DNA from 3 places in the Photorhabdus viridis genome. Region 3 is predicted to be linked to each of the others. Evidence: predicted binding sites of a transcription regulator. Region 3 holds the regulator's gene; each other region holds the start of a gene.
What was found. The regulator CRP, encoded in region 3, controls carbon source genes, mostly activating them, when cyclic AMP is high. The targets are predictions, from matches to a motif close to ATGTGANNNNNNTCACAT.
Positions count from the first base shown of each region.

Region 1: a site for CRP is predicted at 1,694-1,711, ahead of glpT (glycerol-3-phosphate transporter). Genes of this name have one in related genera too.
Region 2: a site for CRP is predicted at 3,703-3,720, ahead of ABR397_RS13545 (NupC/NupG family nucleoside CNT transporter). Genes of this name have one in related genera too.

Region 1 is NZ_JBEJZY010000029.1:17,832-23,853, reverse strand. Features, by position in the region: gene ABR397_RS13720 (7-cyano-7-deazaguanine/7-aminomethyl-7-deazaguanine transporter) at 1-212, shown strand, start outside; gene ABR397_RS13715 (glycerol dehydrogenase) at 461-1,561, shown strand; gene glpT (glycerol-3-phosphate transporter) at 1,942-3,294, shown strand; gene glpQ (glycerophosphodiester phosphodiesterase) at 3,473-4,549, shown strand; gene epmA (elongation factor P--(R)-beta-lysine ligase) at 4,587-5,564, opposite strand.
Region 2 is NZ_JBEJZY010000028.1:59,687-65,708, reverse strand. Features, by position in the region: gene gltX (glutamate--tRNA ligase) at 151-1,569, shown strand; tRNA gene ABR397_RS13560 (tRNA-Ala) at 1,828-1,903, shown strand; tRNA gene ABR397_RS13555 (tRNA-Ala) at 1,961-2,036, shown strand; gene ABR397_RS13550 (DUF3820 family protein) at 2,128-2,343, opposite strand; gene ABR397_RS13545 (NupC/NupG family nucleoside CNT transporter) at 2,452-3,636, opposite strand; gene ligA (NAD-dependent DNA ligase LigA) at 3,878-5,896, opposite strand; gene zipA (cell division protein ZipA) at 5,958-6,022, opposite strand, start outside.
Region 3 is NZ_JBEJZY010000026.1:19,515-25,536, reverse strand. Features, by position in the region: gene argD (bifunctional acetylornithine/succinyldiaminopimelate transaminase) at 1-1,204, shown strand, start outside; gene crp (cAMP-activated global transcriptional regulator CRP) at 1,253-1,885, opposite strand; partial or broken gene ABR397_RS12670 (RNA-guided endonuclease InsQ/TnpB family protein) at 2,280-2,696, shown strand; gene ABR397_RS12665 (OsmC family protein) at 2,800-3,207, shown strand; gene ABR397_RS12660 (phosphoribulokinase) at 3,330-4,199, opposite strand; gene ABR397_RS12655 (YheU family protein) at 4,220-4,438, opposite strand; gene ABR397_RS12650 (hydrolase) at 4,435-5,415, opposite strand; gene ABR397_RS12645 (LysE family translocator) at 5,519-6,022, shown strand, end outside.

The DNA.
Region 1 (6,022 bases), on a different contig from region 3:
TTGATACCTTAGTCTTCTTCTTTATCGCTTTCTACCACAGTACCGATGCCTTCATGGCCGCTCACTGGGTCGAGATTGGGGTAGTGGATTACTGTTTTAAGCTATTAATATGCTCGCTCTTTTTCCTGCCAGCTTACGGCATTTCACTGAACCTGATTCTGAAATATTTTTTCGCTTACCCGGCTGGCAATGCTCATATCCAGGTTCGCTGATTTTCATCTGCCCGGCAGATACCGGGCATAGATCAAAAAAATGCATATTTCCCGCAATAAAACGGGTATAACAACTTTATTTATCCATAATCAACCATTACTTTTTATCATACGGTGTTAGTCTGTTAAGTAATTAAGTACTTTTTTCATCCGAAGCCAATTTCCTAATCTGTCACATTCTGCTCCCTGTTTGTCAGGAAGATCTAGACGGCAAACAGACATTGAGTTTCCACAAAAGGAGTATTTTTATGCTGAAAGTTATTCAATCCCCAGCCAAATATATTCAGGGGCCTGATGCCCTGCATCATATTGGTAAATACACAAAAACCATCGCCGACCATGTTTTTGTTATTATCGGTAACTCTGCTATGAAATTAGTAGGAGATACTGTTCATAGCAGCCTGGAAGAATCTGATGTTACCAGCCATTTTGAAGTATTTGGCGGTGAATGTAGCCGTAATGAAATTCAGCGTCTGTCTGACATGCTTAAAAAGCACGAATGCCAAGCTGTTATTGGTATCGGTGGCGGTAAAGTACAAGATACTGCAAAAGCAGTTGCTCACGAATCCAAATTACCTATTCTGATTGCACCAACTATCGCCTCTACTAACGCCCCAACCAGTGCTCTCTCTGTTGTTTATACCGATGACGGCGAATATGAGGATTATCTGTTTTTCCCAAGCAACCCAGATATTGTACTGATTGATACCCGTATTATTGCTAAAGCCCCAACCCGCTTCCTGATTGCTGGAATTGGCGACGCTCTGGCAACTTACTTCGAAGCACGCGTCTGTCATGCCGGCCATAAGCCTAGAATGACAGGTGGTGGAATATCCCGCGTAGCGATGGCGCTTTCCCATCTCTGTTATGAAACTTTATTGGAAGAAGGCTATAAAGCAAAACTGGCTGTTGAGGTAGGAGTCAGTACACCCGCGGTAGAAAATGTTATCGAAGCCATTACTTATTTAAGCGGCCTGGGCTTTGAAAATACGGGTGTCGCTGGCGCTCATTCGGTACACAACGGCTTTACCGTATTGGAAGAATGCCACCATATGTATCACGGTGAAAAAGTCGCTTTCGGGGTCTTGGTTCAGCTAGTGCTGGAAAATAGCCCAAATGAAGAATTGGATACTTTACTTGATTTCTGCGTACAGGTCGGGCTACCGATTACGTTAGATCAACTTGGCGTAAAAGATGGTGAAAAACTGAAAGAGAAAGTGATGGCAGTGGCGACAGCCAGTTGTGCTGAAGGAGAAACCATTCACAACATGCCTTTTGAAGTGACACCGGAAAAAGTGTATTCCGCTATTCTTACTGCTGACCGGATGGGACGCGACTGGCTGTATTAAACCAGAAAAGAGTGGGGAAACTTCCCGCTCTTATTTTTTCTAAATAGAATATGCACAAAAACTGGGGTTTTTGTTTGATAAAGAACAAAAACGAACCAAAAACGCTCACCAACAATTAAGTAAAGCTCGTTATTGTGACGGTTGTCACAATTTCATTGGTAAAGTACGTTTTAAAAAGTTAACAAATCACTCAAAATCATCGCTAGGGCAAAACGATTTTAACAACTGAGTCTTGTCTCACAGATAGGTTGGGTTATTTCGACTATCATAATTTTCGTTATGGAAAATAATCAGTTATAAAACCTCTCACTTTTCCATCCGGTGGCATTAGTCAACCGGTGAGCTGTTCACATAACAAAAAAAGCCATCGGAGGCAAAATATGTTAAGTATTTTTAAGCCGGCGCTTCATAAGCCCCGACTGCCAGCAAAACAGATAGATCCAATCTATCGCCGCCTACGCTGGCAAATTTTTATGGGGATTTTCCTTGGTTATGCCGCTTACTATTTGGTAAGGAAGAACTTTGCGCTTGCAATGCCTTATCTGGTTGAACAAGGTTTTTCCAAAGGTGATCTTGGTTTCGCGCTATCAGGGATCTCTATCGCATACGGCTTCTCCAAATTCATCATGGGCTCCATATCCGACCGTTCTAACCCGCGAGTCTTTTTACCTGCTGGTCTGATTCTTGCGGCGGCTGTCATGCTGTTTATGGGCTTCGTACCCTGGGCAACTTCCAGTATCGCTGTTATGTTTGTGCTGCTGTTCATGTGTGGTTGGTTCCAGGGTATGGGTTGGCCTCCCTGCGGCCGCACTATGGTGCACTGGTGGTCACAGAAAGAACGTGGAGGGATCGTCTCCGTCTGGAACTGTGCGCATAATGTCGGCGGTGGTTTACCTCCATTGCTATTCCTGCTGGGCATGGCGTGGTTTAATGACTGGAAAGCCGCCCTTTATATGCCGGCTTTCGCCGCAATTCTCGTCGCACTGATCGCTTTTGCCTTAATGCGTGACACGCCACAATCCTGTGGCTTGCCATCAATTGAAGAGCATAAAAACGACTATCCATCTGATTACACAGAGAAAAACGAAGAAGAATTAACAGCTAAACAGATTTTCATGCAGTATGTATTACCGAACAAACTACTGTGGATGGTCGCTATGGCTAACGTGTTCGTTTATCTGCTGCGTTACGGTATTCTTGATTGGTCGCCAACCTATCTGCGTGAGGTCAAGCATTTCGCACTGGATAAATCTTCATGGGCTTACTTCCTGTACGAATATGCCGGTATCCCAGGTACGTTACTGTGTGGCTGGATGTCAGACAAAATATTTAAAGGTAACCGTGGTGCAACAGGCGTATTCTTTATGACCTTAGTCACTATTGCAACTGTCGTATTCTGGATGAACCCAGCCGGTAATCCAACTGTAGACATGGCTTGTATGTTGATTATCGGCTTCCTCATCTACGGCCCAGTTATGCTGACAGGTCTGCACGCTCTTGAGCTAGCACCGAAGAAAGCGGCTGGTACAGCCGCCGGCTTCACCGGCTTATTTGGTTACTTAGGCGGCTCCGTTGCGGCAAGTGCTATCGTCGGCTACACCGTTGACTTCTTCGGCTGGGACAGCGGTTTTATGGTGATGATTGGCGGTAGTATCCTGGCCGTTATTCTATTACTGATTGTCATGATCACAGAAAACAAACATAAACAGGAATTGGCCCGTCAGTATGGCTAATCATTGAAACTGTGATATATCACTAATAATATCAATTAAGCCGCGACATTATTTATGTTGCGGCTTTTTTCAATGTTTAAACTAAGAGACTATACCTGTAGGCGTTATTCATATAACAAGACAAACAGCTTAATAGAATTGATTTTTATCTCATCGCTAAAACGGAGAAAAAACACATATGCAAACTACAATCAAAGCAATGGTAGCGGGAGTAATCTTAGTCTCATCTATGTCAGGCATCGCGAAAACAACAGATAAGATTGTTATCGCTCATCGCGGCGCAAGCGGATATTTACCTGAACACACCCTGCCTGCTAAAGCTATGGCTTATGCCGAAGGTGCCGATTATCTGGAACAAGACCTGGTTATGACTAAAGATAACGAGCTGGTGGTATTACACGATCATTACCTTGATCGTGTGACTGACGTTGCGGATAAGTTTCCCGACCGAGCCCGTCAGGACGGACGCTACTATGCCATTGATTTTACCCTACATGAAATCAAATCACTGAAATTCACGGAAGGCTTTAATATTAAAAATGACCAGCAGGTACAAGATTATATCAACCGTTTCCCGATGTGGAAATCCGACTTTCGGATCCACACCTTTCAGGAAGAGATTGAATTCGTTCAAGGGTTGAATAAATCAACGGGTAAAAATATCGGCATCTACCCTGAAATCAAAGCCCCGTGGTTCCACCAGCAAGAAGGCAAAGATATTTCCACTCAGGTGCTGACGGTGTTAAAAGAATACGGTTACACCAAGAAAAGCGATAAAGTTTATTTGCAATGTTTTGATGCCAACGAACTCAAACGCATCAAAAACGAGCTGGAACCGAAATTAAGTATGGATCTGAAACTGATTCAGCTTATTGCCTATACCGACTGGCATGAAACCTATGAAAAGCATCCGGACGGCAAATGGGTAAATTACAGCTACGACTGGATGTTCAAACCGGATGCAATGAAAGAAGTGGCACAATATGCCGATGGCATTGGCCCTGACTACCATATGATTGTGTCGGAAGACTCCACACCAACCAATATTAAGTTAACCGGTATGGTGAAAGATGCTCACGCTAATAATATGGAAGTCCATCCATATTCCATTCGGGTTGATGCATTGCCTAAATATGCCACCACCGGCGATCAGCTTTTCAATATTATATATAACCAAGCGGGTGTAGACGGTGTATTTACCGATTTTCCTGATTTGGGTGTGAAATTCCTACAAAAACAGCATCAACATAAGTGAGATGACAGCAGGGCGCCTTAATCAGCGCCCTGTTGTTTTATGCCTTATTTACCGAAAAGGCAATAACATCACAGAGCCTTTCTTCGCCTAAAGCTAGCATCACCAGACGATCAACGCCAAGCGCCACACCTGCACACTCAGGTATCCCTTGTTTCAGAGCGCCAATCAAGTTTTCATCAATCGGCCGGACAGGTAAACCCAATTCCGCACGTTTACGGTTATCCTGTTCAAAACGCTGACGTTGTTCATCACCATCAGTGAGTTCACGGAAACCATTTGCCAGCTCAACACCTTTGAAATAGACTTCAAAACGCTCAGCAACCCGATGATCTTCTTTACTGATTTCCGCCAGAGAAGCTTGAGAAGCAGGAAAATGGTAGATAAAAGTTGGCTTTTCAGTACCAATATGCGGTTCAACACCGACGGCAAACAAAAGCTGCAACAAGATATCCCGATCTTCCTCTGTATCAGCAATATTGCTCAGATCCAGTTTAGCAGCTACTTCACGCAATTTTTCTTTCTCTGCGGACAACGGATCAATATCCAGATAACGCAAAAAAGCCTGCTGATAAGAGAGTGATTCTGCACTTTCACAGTCCAAAATCTGCTGAAGTAAATCATCAACCTCATTTATCAGACGATACATATCATAATGAGGCCGATACCATTCCAGCATGGTAAATTCAGGATTATGATAACGGCCTGCTTCTTCATTACGGAAGCAGCGGCTAATCTGATAAATAGGACCACTTCCCGCCGCCAGCAGGCGTTTCATGTGAAATTCCGCACTTGTCATCAGATATAGAGTCATGCCATCTGCGACGCCTGGACCAACAAACTCTGTCTGAAAAGAAAACAATTGAATATCAGTCACTGTAGACTTGCCCATCGCAGGCGTTTCAACTTCCAGTACACCGCGTTCTGCGAAAAAGCGCCGTATTTCTGCTAAAATAGCCGCCCGTTTCAACAAGTTGGCGATAGGTGCACTTGGCTGCCAGTTTGCTGTTTCGCTCATGTAAATGACTCCAAAATAAAACAAAACATGCAGTCTACCTGCATCACACATATCAGACAAATTATTACCGTCTGATCATCCCGGAACAACTTAACTTACCCTACCTCAAGACTACAATAAATTTGCTACAGCCGGATATATCATTATTAGCTATCTGCCGAAATATTACCGTCAAATAAATAGTAAAGCCGTGGTCTATTTTACTTAATCACGACAAAACCAATGCCAACCAAAATCACTATTTACTCGAACAATGTTATCAATTTAAATTAGCAAAAAACGTCTATATCGGTCTTATCCGGCTTAATATAATTAAGACCGCTTATATTAATCCGGCTCAGATATTTTCCATTATCTGCACGCAAGGCTATAACATTATCGTCGACATCCTCTACTGTAAATGTAGAATAAACATCAATATTAGAGCTCGCAGCTTCAATATAGCTGCCATTAGGCCG
Region 2 (6,022 bases), on a different contig from region 3:
TTAAGCAGATATGCTGACTTTTCTCAACAACATCCCGCTAACAGCATTGAGGAATTAAAGTCCAGTGATAAAATACCCCCCCACTTTTATTACTTTAAATCACCAATAACGTTCATTGAAAAGTGAAACGTAATTAAGGCAATCCCCAAAATGAGTAAAATTAAAACCCGTTTCGCACCAAGCCCAACTGGCTATCTCCATGTTGGCGGTGCACGTACCGCACTTTATTCCTGGTTATATAGCCGCCATAACAAAGGCGAATTTGTATTGCGTATCGAAGATACTGACCTTGAACGCTCAACTCAGGAAGCCATTGATGCCATTATGGACGGTATGAACTGGTTAAATCTGAATTGGGATGAAGGTCCTTATTATCAGACTAAACGTTTCGATCGCTATAACCAGGCTATTGATCAAATGCTGGAACAAGGGACTGCTTATCATTGCTATTGTTCTAAAGAACGCCTGGAAGAATTACGCGAAACTCAGATGGCAGATGGCGATAAGCCTCGTTATGACGGCCGTTGCCGTGATAATCAATGTCAGCATAATCCGGATCAACCCCATGTTGTCCGTTTCCGCAACCCACAAGAAGGTTCTGTTATTTTTAATGATAGTATCCGTGGCCCAATTGAATTCAGTAATCAGGAACTTGATGATCTGATTATCCGCCGTACCGATGGCTCTCCAACCTATAACTTCTGTGTTGTCATTGATGACTGGGATATGGAAATCACTCATGTCATTCGCGGTGAAGACCATATCAATAATACACCACGTCAAATTAATATTCTGAAAGCACTGGGCGCCCCAGTTCCAGAATATGCACACGTTTCAATGATCTTGGGCGATGATGGTAAAAAACTGTCTAAGCGTCACGGTGCAGTGAGTGTTATGCAATACCGTGATGATGGTTATCTGCCAGAAGCACTGCTGAATTATCTGGTTCGTCTGGGTTGGTCACACGGTGATCAGGAAATTTTCAGTATTGAAGAGATGACTGAATTCTTCAGCCTAGATGCTATCAATAAATCCGCCAGTGCATTCAATACAGAAAAACTACAATGGCTGAACCATCACTATATTAATGCCCTACCCCCAGAGAAAGTTGCCGTTCATCTGGCATGGCACATTGAGCAACAAGGTATTGATACCCGTAATGGCCCACAATTGGCTGATCTGATTAAATTGTTGGGTGAACGCTGCAAGACGCTAAAAGAAATGGCAGAGTCCTGCCGCTACTTCTATGAGGATTTTGCTGAGTTTGATGCAGATGCAGCGAAGAAACATTTACGTCCAGTTGCCCGTCAACCTCTTGAAGTTGTTCGTGCAAAATTGGCTTCAATTACTGACTGGACACCTGAAAATGTTCATCATGCCATTCAATCTACAGCTGATGAGTTGGAAGTTGGTATGGGTAAAGTCGGTATGCCACTGCGTGTTGCTGCTACTGGAGCGGGCCAATCTCCAGGCGTGGATGTGACTATTCATGCTATCGGGCAAAGCCGTACTCTGGCCCGTATTAATCAGGCTCTGGAATTTATTACTCAGCGTGAAACTCAGCAGTAATTGCAGTAATTAATGCTACAAAGGCATCACCGATTTAGTGTGGTGCCCTCTATTTTCAAAAAATCTCATTTAATTAATACCACGTTGTAACGCCCCCAAACGCTTTCTATCTCATTTCAACCCGTTGTTCAGCCTTTATTTTGTCGATCCACCACAAAAGTGATGACTTTTTCAACGCTTGCTCTGAGAATGATAAGTTAGCCGTTGACAGTATTTGCAAGGTTTCATATTATGCGCCCCGTTCCATTAATTTTGATTGGGGCTATAGCTCAGCTGGGAGAGCGCTTGCATGGCATGCAAGAGGTCAGCGGTTCGATCCCGCTTAGCTCCACCAAATACTTATTACCAGAATAAAGTGTTTGGCGCTAAAATTAGGAAAGGCAACATTCGTGGGGCTATAGCTCAGCTGGGAGAGCGCTTGCATGGCATGCAAGAGGTCAGCGGTTCGATCCCGCTTAGCTCCACCAAAATTATCAGGCCCTGAAAGCCATGCTTTCAGGGCCTTTTGTCTATGCATCGAAATAACCACCATTTTGTATAAAAAAACTTTCATCCCTGCTAATTCTTCTTCAATGGTTTTACCAATGAATCCAATCCTTCTATTTTTATTGCTAAAGTCATCTCCATCAGCATGCCCAATTTACCTTGTGGAAACTCCCCTTTACGAGCGAACCACAATAAATACTCTTCTGGTAAATCAATCAGCATACGCCCTTTGTATTTACCGAATGGCATAACAGTATTAGCAATTTCTATCAGATTTTCTTTTTCCATAACTTGCATTTATATCAATTAAAAAAGATAACTCCAGTTTACGGGGTATAGGAAAGAAAAGAGCTGCATCATCCATGATGCAATATTCCACTCTAACACTTTATCTTTCTACAACACCAAACCTGCAATAGCCGCAGACAAGAAGCTGACAAGAGTTGAACCAAACAGTAGCTTCAAACCAAAACGGGAAACGACGTTACCCTGGTTTTCATTCAACCCCTTAATCGCACCGGCAACAATCCCAATTGAAGAGAAATTAGCAAAAGAAACCAAGAATACCGACAAAATACCCTGTGAACGAGGCGAAAGTTCTGTCGCAATTGATTGCAAACTATGCATCGCAACAAATTCGTTAGAAACCAATTTGGTTGCCATGATGCTACCAACCCGCAACGCTTCATCAGCAGGAATTCCAATTACCCAAGCAAATGGATAGAACACATAGCCCAGCATTTCCTGGAAACTCATGTCAAAAATCATGCTAAACAGCGCGTTAATAGCCGCAATCAGGGCAATGAAACCAATCAACATGGCGGCAACAATCAGTGCGACTTTAAAACCAGCCAGAATATATTCACCCAACATTTCGAAGAAACTTTGGCCTTCGTGAAGATTGCTCATCTGAATATCTTCTTCGCTATCAACAGAATACGGATTAATCAGTGACAGGATGATAAAAGTACTGAACATATTAAGCACCAATGCCGCCACAACATATTTAGGCGCCAAAATGGTCATGTAAGCACCGACGATTGACATGGAAACTGTTGACATTGCAGTTGCGGCCATCGTGTACATTCGGCGCTCAGACATTTTTCCCAGCACATCTTTATAAGCGATAAAGTTTTCAGACTGACCCAGTATCAGAGAACTTACTGCATTGAATGATTCCAATTTCCCCATACCGTTGACCTTAGACAACAGAGTACCAATAACCCGGATAACGATTGGCAATACTTTGATATGCTGCAAAATACCAATCAGTGCGGAAATAAAGATAATCGGACACAATACATTCAGAAAAAAGAATGCCAGTTTCGCGCCCATCATGCCGCCAAAAATGAATTCCGTCCCTTCACCCGCAAATTTCAGTAAATGCTCAAATAAACCGGCAAATCCCATGACAAATTCCTGACCAACACCTGAATTCAGGAAAAACCACGCCAGGACAAGTTCAATAACAAGCAACTGAATAATATAACGAGGACGAATACCTTTACGGTTACTGCTCGCCAGAATAGCAAGGCCGCCAATGATAATCAGGGCCAAAAGGAAATGCAGGATTTGAGACATATCACACTCCAAACACAACAGAAAGCTAGTTTATAAAATGCATTCTATGTAATAAAAGGCGATTAAATGGGATGGATATCACATTAAATTGAAATAATTCTTACTCTAAATTTTTATTTGGTGAGATTAATCACATTTTCAGCTAAATCGTATAAGATCAGATTCGAAAACACATTATCAAATATCACTGATTATTGAGAGTAACCTCTCAATAATCAGTAAACAGAATACAAATAAAAAGTTATTCACCCAATAAACGGATCATTTCTTCTTCATCAATAACTGGAATATTCAACTCATTAGCTTTAGCCAATTTCGAACCGGCTGCTTCACCAGCAATCACCAAATCTGTTTTCTTAGAAACGCTGCCAGTCACTTTTGCCCCAAGTGCAACAAGTTTATCTTTGGCTTCATCTCTGGATAACTGATGCAATGAGCCAGTAAGCACAATTGTTTTACCTGCGAATAAGCTGTCAACCTTCTCAGCCTTTGTGACGACAACGTGTTCCCAATTGATACCGGTATTCTCAATCAGGTCATCGATAACTTTTTGATTATGAGGTTCATTGAAGAAGTTAACCACGTGTTTTGCCACTACTTCACCAACATCCTGGACCTCTTTCAGAGCTTCTTCATCAGCGGCACGTAATTTATCCAGGCAGCCAAAGTGAGCGGCCAAATTAGCGGCAGTCGTTTCTCCAACTTCACGGATACCCAGCGCATAGAGAAAACGAGCAAATGTGGTTTTTTTCGCTTTTTCCAACGCATCTACCACATTTTGCGCGGATTTCGGCCCCATACGATCAAGCCCGGTCAATTTACCCGCAGTAAGTCTGAAAAGATCCGCCGGGGTTTCGACATACTCTTTATCCACCAGTTGATCGATAATCTTTTCTCCCATACCGTCAACATCCATCGCTCGCCGGGAAACAAAGTGTTTCAGTGCTTCTTTACGCTGGGCTCCACAGACTAAACCACCAGTACAGCGCGCAACAGCCTCCCCTTCAATCCGCTCAACATCCGCCCCACATACCGGACAATGTTTAGGGAAAACAACTTTATCACTGTCCTGTGGCCTTCTGTCCTCCACAACACCCGCGACCTTTGGAATAACATCACCAGCACGACGGATAACAACAGTATCGCCAATACGCAGACCTAAACGTTCAATCTCATCCGCATTGTGCAATGTCGCATTACTCACCGTTACACCAGAGACCTGCACCGGCTCCAGGCGTGCTACCGGTGTGATAGCACCAGTACGACCGACCTGAAATTCAACATCGCGGACAATCGTCATCTGCTCCTGAGCAGGAAATTTGAATGCTGTTGCCCAGCGTGGCGCACGGGCGACAAAGCCTAACGTTTTCTGTAATTCCAGCGAATTCACTTTGATGACAACACCATCAATATCAAACCCCAATGTTGAACGCTGGTTTTCAATATCGTGGTAAAAATCAATAACCTGTTGACTATCAGTACAAACCTTAATTTTGTCGCTGACCGGCAATCCCCATTTCTTAAACTGTATCAACCGCTCGTAGTGACTAGCCGGCAATTCCCCTCCTTCCAATACACCAACACCATAACAGAAGAAAGCCAATGGCCGCTTAGCGGTAATACGGGGATCGAGCTGACGCAGAGAGCCAGCCGCGGCATTACGTGGATTAGCAAATACTTTTGCGCCGGTGCGGCGCGCTTCCTCATTCAGCTTCTCAAACCCTTTTTGGGGTATAAAAACTTCACCACGAATTTCAACACGGGTTGGAATATTCTCTCCGGTCAGGCGCAGTGGAATTGCGTAGATAGTCCGTACATTTGATGTAATGTTTTCCCCTGTTGTACCATCACCACGGGTCGCCGCCTGTACCAGTTCACCATCTTCATACAACAGACTAACAGCCAGACCATCCAGTTTCAGCTCACAGCACACCACTAAATCCTGATCATCTTTCAGGCGGTCACGCACCCGCTTATCAAACGCTAAATAACTCTCTTCATCGAATACGTTATCCAGTGATAGCATGGGAATTTCATGGCGGACTTGTTCAAAAGCAGCCAGAGGGGCAGCACCAACCCGCTGTGTCGGTGAATCAGATGTAATCAGCTCCGGGTACTGTTCCTCAAGAACCTTTAATTCCTGCATTAACCGATCATATTCTGCATCAGGGATCTCTGGCTTATCCATGACATGATACAGATATTCATGATGACGCAGTGTTATTCTGAGATTTTCTATTTTTTGAGCAGTTGATTTCATGACTTATAACCAGCGATAAAAAGCCCCCGACTAGCGGAGGCTTGAACATTCGATAAATTGATTATACCTGAACATCAAGTGTGCTGCGAATGCGTGCTTTATACAATTCGATTTTTTGTGGCGTCA
Region 3 (6,022 bases):
GCATGCCGCAGTAAACAGAAATACATACGATCAAGTCATGTTGCCAATTTATTCACCGGCACAGTTTATACCGGTGAAAGGGCAAGGCAGCCGTGTATGGGATCAGCAAGGAAAAGAGTATATTGATTTTGCTGGTGGTATTGCTGTTATGGCTTTGGGACATTGTCACCCTGCGTTAGTGGATGTTTTAAAGCAGCAAGGGGAGAGACTTTGGCATATCAGTAATATTTTCACCTGTGAACCGGCTTTGATACTCGCGCAGAAACTGATTGATGCAACTTTTGCCGAGCGGGTATTTTTTGCCAACTCAGGAGCGGAAGCGAATGAAGCCGCATTTAAGCTGGCGCGTCACTATGCCATTACCCGTTACCATCCATATAAAACCAAAATTATCGCATTCCATCAGGGGTTTCATGGTCGTACTCTGTTTACGGTCTCTGTTGGTGGTCAGCCAAAATACGCTGATGGTTTTGGGCCAAAACCCGCAGATATTATTCATGTGCCTTTTAATGACTTAGATGCAGTAAAGGCGGTCATGGATGATCATACTTGCGCTGTTGTATTAGAACCTGTTCAGGGTGAAGGGGGAGTCACGCCGGCGACATCCGCATTTATTCATGGGTTGCGTGAACTTTGTGATAAACATCAGGTACTGCTGGTATTTGATGAAGTACAAAGTGGAATGGGCCGTACCGGTAAGTTATTTTCTTATATGTATTATGATGTTGTGCCGGACATTATCACCACAGCGAAGGCTCTGGGAGGTGGTTTCCCTGTCAGCGCTATGCTGACTACGGCGAATATCGCTTCGGCGATGGTGCCGGGAACTCACGGCACAACTTATGGTGGTAATCCGCTGGCTTGTGCGGTTGCAAATGCTGCTTTTGACATTATCAATACGCCAGAGGTCTTGGATGGTGTTGAAAAACGTCATCATTTGATTGTGAATTTTCTGAACGATATCAATCAGAAATATTCGATATTTGGTGAAATCCGTGGCAAGGGATTGCTGATTGGTGCGGAACTAAAAGCGCAGTATCAGGGAAAATCTAAAGAGATCCTGCGACTGGCGGCTGAAAATGGCCTGATGTTATTGAGTGCCGGTAGTGATGTACTGCGTTTCACACCTTCGCTGATAATCAGTGAAGAGGAGATAGATCAGGGGATGGAACGGCTGGAGAAGGCGATTAGCCAGTTGGTATAACAAGGATAAGAGAAATCAGCGCAGTATCATGCGCTGATTAATCCAGAATTAACGCGTACCGTAAACAACAATTGTTTTGCCGTGTGCGGAGATCAGGTTTTGATCTTCCAGCATTTTCAGAATACGGCCAACCGTTTCACGGGAACAGCCAACAATCTGACCAATTTCCTGGCGAGTGATTTTGATTTGCATCCCGTCAGGGTGAGTCATTGCATCGGGTTGTTTCGCCAGATTCAGTAAAGTCTGAGCAATCCGGCCGGTTACATCTAAGAAAGCCAGGTTACCGACTTTCTCAGAAGTTGTTTGCAAACGGCTTGCCATTTGGGCAGATAAACGCATTAAAATATCCGGGTTTACCTGAATCAGTTGACGGAATTTCTTATAGGAAATTTCCGCTACTTCACAGGCGCTTTTGGCCCGAACCCAGGCTGTTCGCTCTTGTCCTTCTTCAAATAATCCAAGCTCGCCAATGAAATCTCCCTGGTTTAAATAGGAGAGGATCATCTCTTTGCCTTCTTCATCTTTAATCAAAACCGCAACAGAACCTTTTACGATGTAGTAAAGCGTCTCTGCTTTTTCGCCTTGATGAATAAGCGTGCTTTTGGATGGATATTTATGAATATGGCAGTGTGACAAAAACCATTCAAGAGTGGGGTCTGTTTGTGGCTTGCCGAGAACCATTCTCTTCATCCTCTGTTGTTATCGCTGCCTAAATAACACGAGAACCTAAAAGTTTCTCGTCAGGCTGGCTTATAAAGACACTAGCTTAACATATTAGTTTGCTGAAAAACCGATAGGTGAGGGTTTTATATAGGTTATCTGAAATTTGAAACTTGAGTATTGATCTTAACCCACATATACCCGGACCTGCTTCTGTTTTTAACACAGGAAAAGGTTTCTGTCTTGTCTTGTATTGTTTCAGCATAATAAACCGTTCATTAGCCATTGCCCCGTAAACCGTCGCCCAATCGGGCGGCGATATAAGGGGAGCTAACCTACATGCAAAATAAGATCGTGACCATAGTGCATGACGAGATAAATGCGTATTTAAAATTCTGACATGGCGGCTGCGGATAAAAAAGCCTTATCCCGAAAGAAAAAAGGCAGTGCTAACCGGGCGAAAGCGCGGTTATAGGTAGTCAGGTGCCATGAACACGTAGCTAACGCTAGAGCCGATTTTCAGCATAAGCTTTCCCGTGTCATTGGGGATGCAGGCTGGCATAGTTTCATCAGCAGGCTGGAATACAAAGCGGAACAAAAAGGCGTTTATGTGGTGAAACTCGATCAGTGGTATGCGAGTTCCAGAAGGTGTCATTGTTGTGGTGGCAAGATGTCGGAAATGCCGCTGCATAAACGGCGCTGGCAATGCCCTGAGTGCGCGGTAGAACATGACATCCGGCAAAAAGGGATAGTTGAATGACAGGCGGCGGGACACGTCGTCTCTGCTCATGGAGGCCTGCGTAAATCCGTTGCACCAACGGTTGCGGCCTGAGAAGTGGGAAGCCTCGCCGTTTTTTACGGCGGGGAGTAGTCACATTGCCAGTTTAATACTGAAAGAGTAGGCTTTGATGCAAAAAATGACTTGAGAGGTACTTATGCACGCGCGGGTAAAATGGGTTGAAGGGTTGTCTCTTTTGGGGGAGTCGTCTTCGGGTCATCAGATCATGATGGATGGAAATGCCGGCGATAAGGCACCAAGCCCAATGGAAATGGTATTAATGGCAGTTGGCGGTTGTAGCACGATTGATGTTATTTCTATTTTGCAGAAAGGCAGATATGACATAAAAGATTGTGAAGTGAAATTAATTTCCCGCCGTCGTGAAGAGGCGCCACGCTTATTTACTTCTATTAATCTGCATTTTATTGTTACCGGCAAGGATTTAACAGAGAACGCGGTTGAACGTGCCGTCATGCTTTCCGCTGAGAAATATTGTTCTGTTTCGTTGATGCTGGGGAAATCAGTTGAACTTACCCACAGCTTTGAAATTAAAGAGACAGAGTAAGATACTATTTCCTGATTGAAAAATAACGACAGGTAACTAATATCAGTTACCTGTTTTTTTAACTGAATAATATAAGAAGTGGATTCAAATGCGGGTTTTTTTGGATTTATCCTAGGTTTTAATCAACAAATTTTTTCCCCTTCCAGTAATCTCTGTACCAATGGCGTCATAATTAACTCCATGGCCAGTCCCATTTTTCCACCGGGAACTACGATGGTATTAATGCTTGAAACAAATGAACCTTGTAACATTGATAAAAGGTACGGGAAATCAATTTGAGTGAGGTCACGGAAACGGATGACGATAAAACTTTCATCCAGGGATGGAATGGCTTTGGCTGAAAATGGATTGGACGTATCAACAGTCGGGACGCGCTGGAAATTTATATGTGTCCGGGAAAATTGGGGGGTAATATAGTTAATATAATCATCCATAGAACGAACGACGGAATCCATTACTGCTTCCTGTGAGTGTCCCCGTTCTCCGGTATCGCGGATAAGTTTCTGTATCCATTCAAGGTTGACAATCGGCACCACCCCCACCAGCAGATCGACATGACTGGCAACATTATGTTGTGGTGTTACCACGCCACCGTGCAGGCCTTCATAAAACAGCACATCGGTCTGCTTTGGTAAGGTTTCCCACGGAGTAAATGTACCGGGGAGCTGGTTGTAAGGAACCGCGTCATCATAGGTGTGAAGGTACTTACGGCAACGGCCTTCACCAGCTTCACCATAGTCAATCATGGTTTTTTCCAGCATGCCAAAATCATTGGCTTCTGGCCCAAAATAACTGATGTGTCTGCCTTGCTCCTTGGCTTTACGGATTGCTGCATCCATTTCAGGGCGGGTATAGCGATGGAAACTATCCCCCTCTATCTGTGCTGCGCTGATATTAAGTTGCTGGAAAATCTTACGGAAAGCTAAACTAGTTGTTGTTGTTCCGGCACCGCTGGAACCGGTAATCGCAATAATCGGATGTTTGGCAGACATAAGCAGTAAACTCCATAATGTTAAGAATGGAACATTTCTTTTGGCATAATATTGATGCTCTCATGCAGTTCAGACCACACCAGCATAACATCCCCCTGCTCCAACTGACGACGTATGTCAGCGACTTTCTGCTCAAGGGATTTTTCATATTCACCATAATCAGTGCCTTCCCGCAGGATAAAGCTCTCTATCAAATTTAGCAGAGTTTCTGGCTCCAGTTGTTGCCATGGAATAATCATCGTTGTTGCTCCAGATAAGATGACAGCCAGCTTGGAATACGTTGTTCCAGCCACATTTGTGGTTTCTTCAGTGAACCACTGACAAAGCCGACATGTCCACCGTATTCTGTTAATTGGTATTCAATATTTTTGGGTAGTGTTTTGAGGTCAGGAACGACTTCCGGTGTCATAAAAGGATCGTCTTTTGCATGAATAATCAACAGTGGTACCGTAATGTCAGACAGGCGTGGTAGAGCGCTACACTGGCGGTAGTAGTCCGCTGCATCTTTAAAACGGTGGATTTTTGCGGTTACAATTTCATCAAATTCCCGAATGTGTTTCAATCCTTTTACCTGGGACAGATTGATAGGCAGAGAACCTGGGTAGCGTAGCAACTTGCGGGTAACATTACGTTTTAGATTGTTAAGCAAATAGCGCTCGTAAACCTGAGAAAATCCTTTTTCTATCCGGCTGGAACAGGCTTCTAACATCAGAGGGGCAGAAACAATGACTGCTGCATTGAGCTGGGCCTGTGTTTTTTCTTCTGCCAGATAGCAGGCCAGCATATTACCGCCGACTGAATAACCCACGGCTGAGGTTGGTATATCACCGTAGGTCTGTTTTAACCAGTTCAGAAAATAACGGGCATCGCCTGTTTCGCCAGAATGATAGAGACGTTTTTGGCGGTTTGGTTCACCACTGCATCCACGGAAATGCATGACAACGCCAAGCCAGCCTTTTTTCTGACAGATATGAAGCAAACCGTGAGCATAAGGGCTGCGGAAACTGCCTTCCAGACCATGAAACAGGATCAGCCGTGGCTTATGTGCTGCGGTTGCTGGATCTTCACTCCATGCCAGGTCAACAAAATCGTGATCTGGCAGATTAAGTCGTTGCCAGTAGGGTTGCAGTTCAGGATACCGCCGCACCAGACGCGGGAGCAATGTTTGCAAATGCGGATTACTGGCTCCGGTTAGAGGACGAAAGATATCGGACATAATGGTTTCGAGTTAAATTGATTAGTTATCTTGTATGGTGAATAACATACTGATATTTTCTGTGAAAGGGAAACGCCATTATTCAGGATGAAAGGAACCATTCATGACAGCAGGCCTGATTTTTTCATTAACAACTTTTTTGTTTATTTCTGCGATTACCCCAGGTCCAAACAATATGTTACTGACCTCATCGGGCGCTAACTTTGGTTTTATCCGTTCTTTGGGATTGATATGTGGCATTCTTTTGGGAATGCAGACGATTTTATATCTGTCCGCTTTCGGTGTGGCGGCATTACTGCTGGTTTATCCTACTATTCACACGATAATGAAAATAGCGGGTAGTCTCTATTTACTGTGGTTAGCATGGAAAACGGCAACAGCCAGTTATCGGCGTCTGGATACTAAAGGCTGCGCTGTCATAAAGCCAGTGAGGTGGTATCAGGGCTGGTTACTACAGTTCTTGAATCCGAAAGCCTGGCTGATGGGATTAGGATCGGTTGGCAGTTACAGTATTGCAGGTGAACAGTATCTCTATTCCATCATCATTATTAGTGTCGCAACGATATTGATAAGTTTTTTGAGTAGTATCCTGTGGACTGGTTTTGGT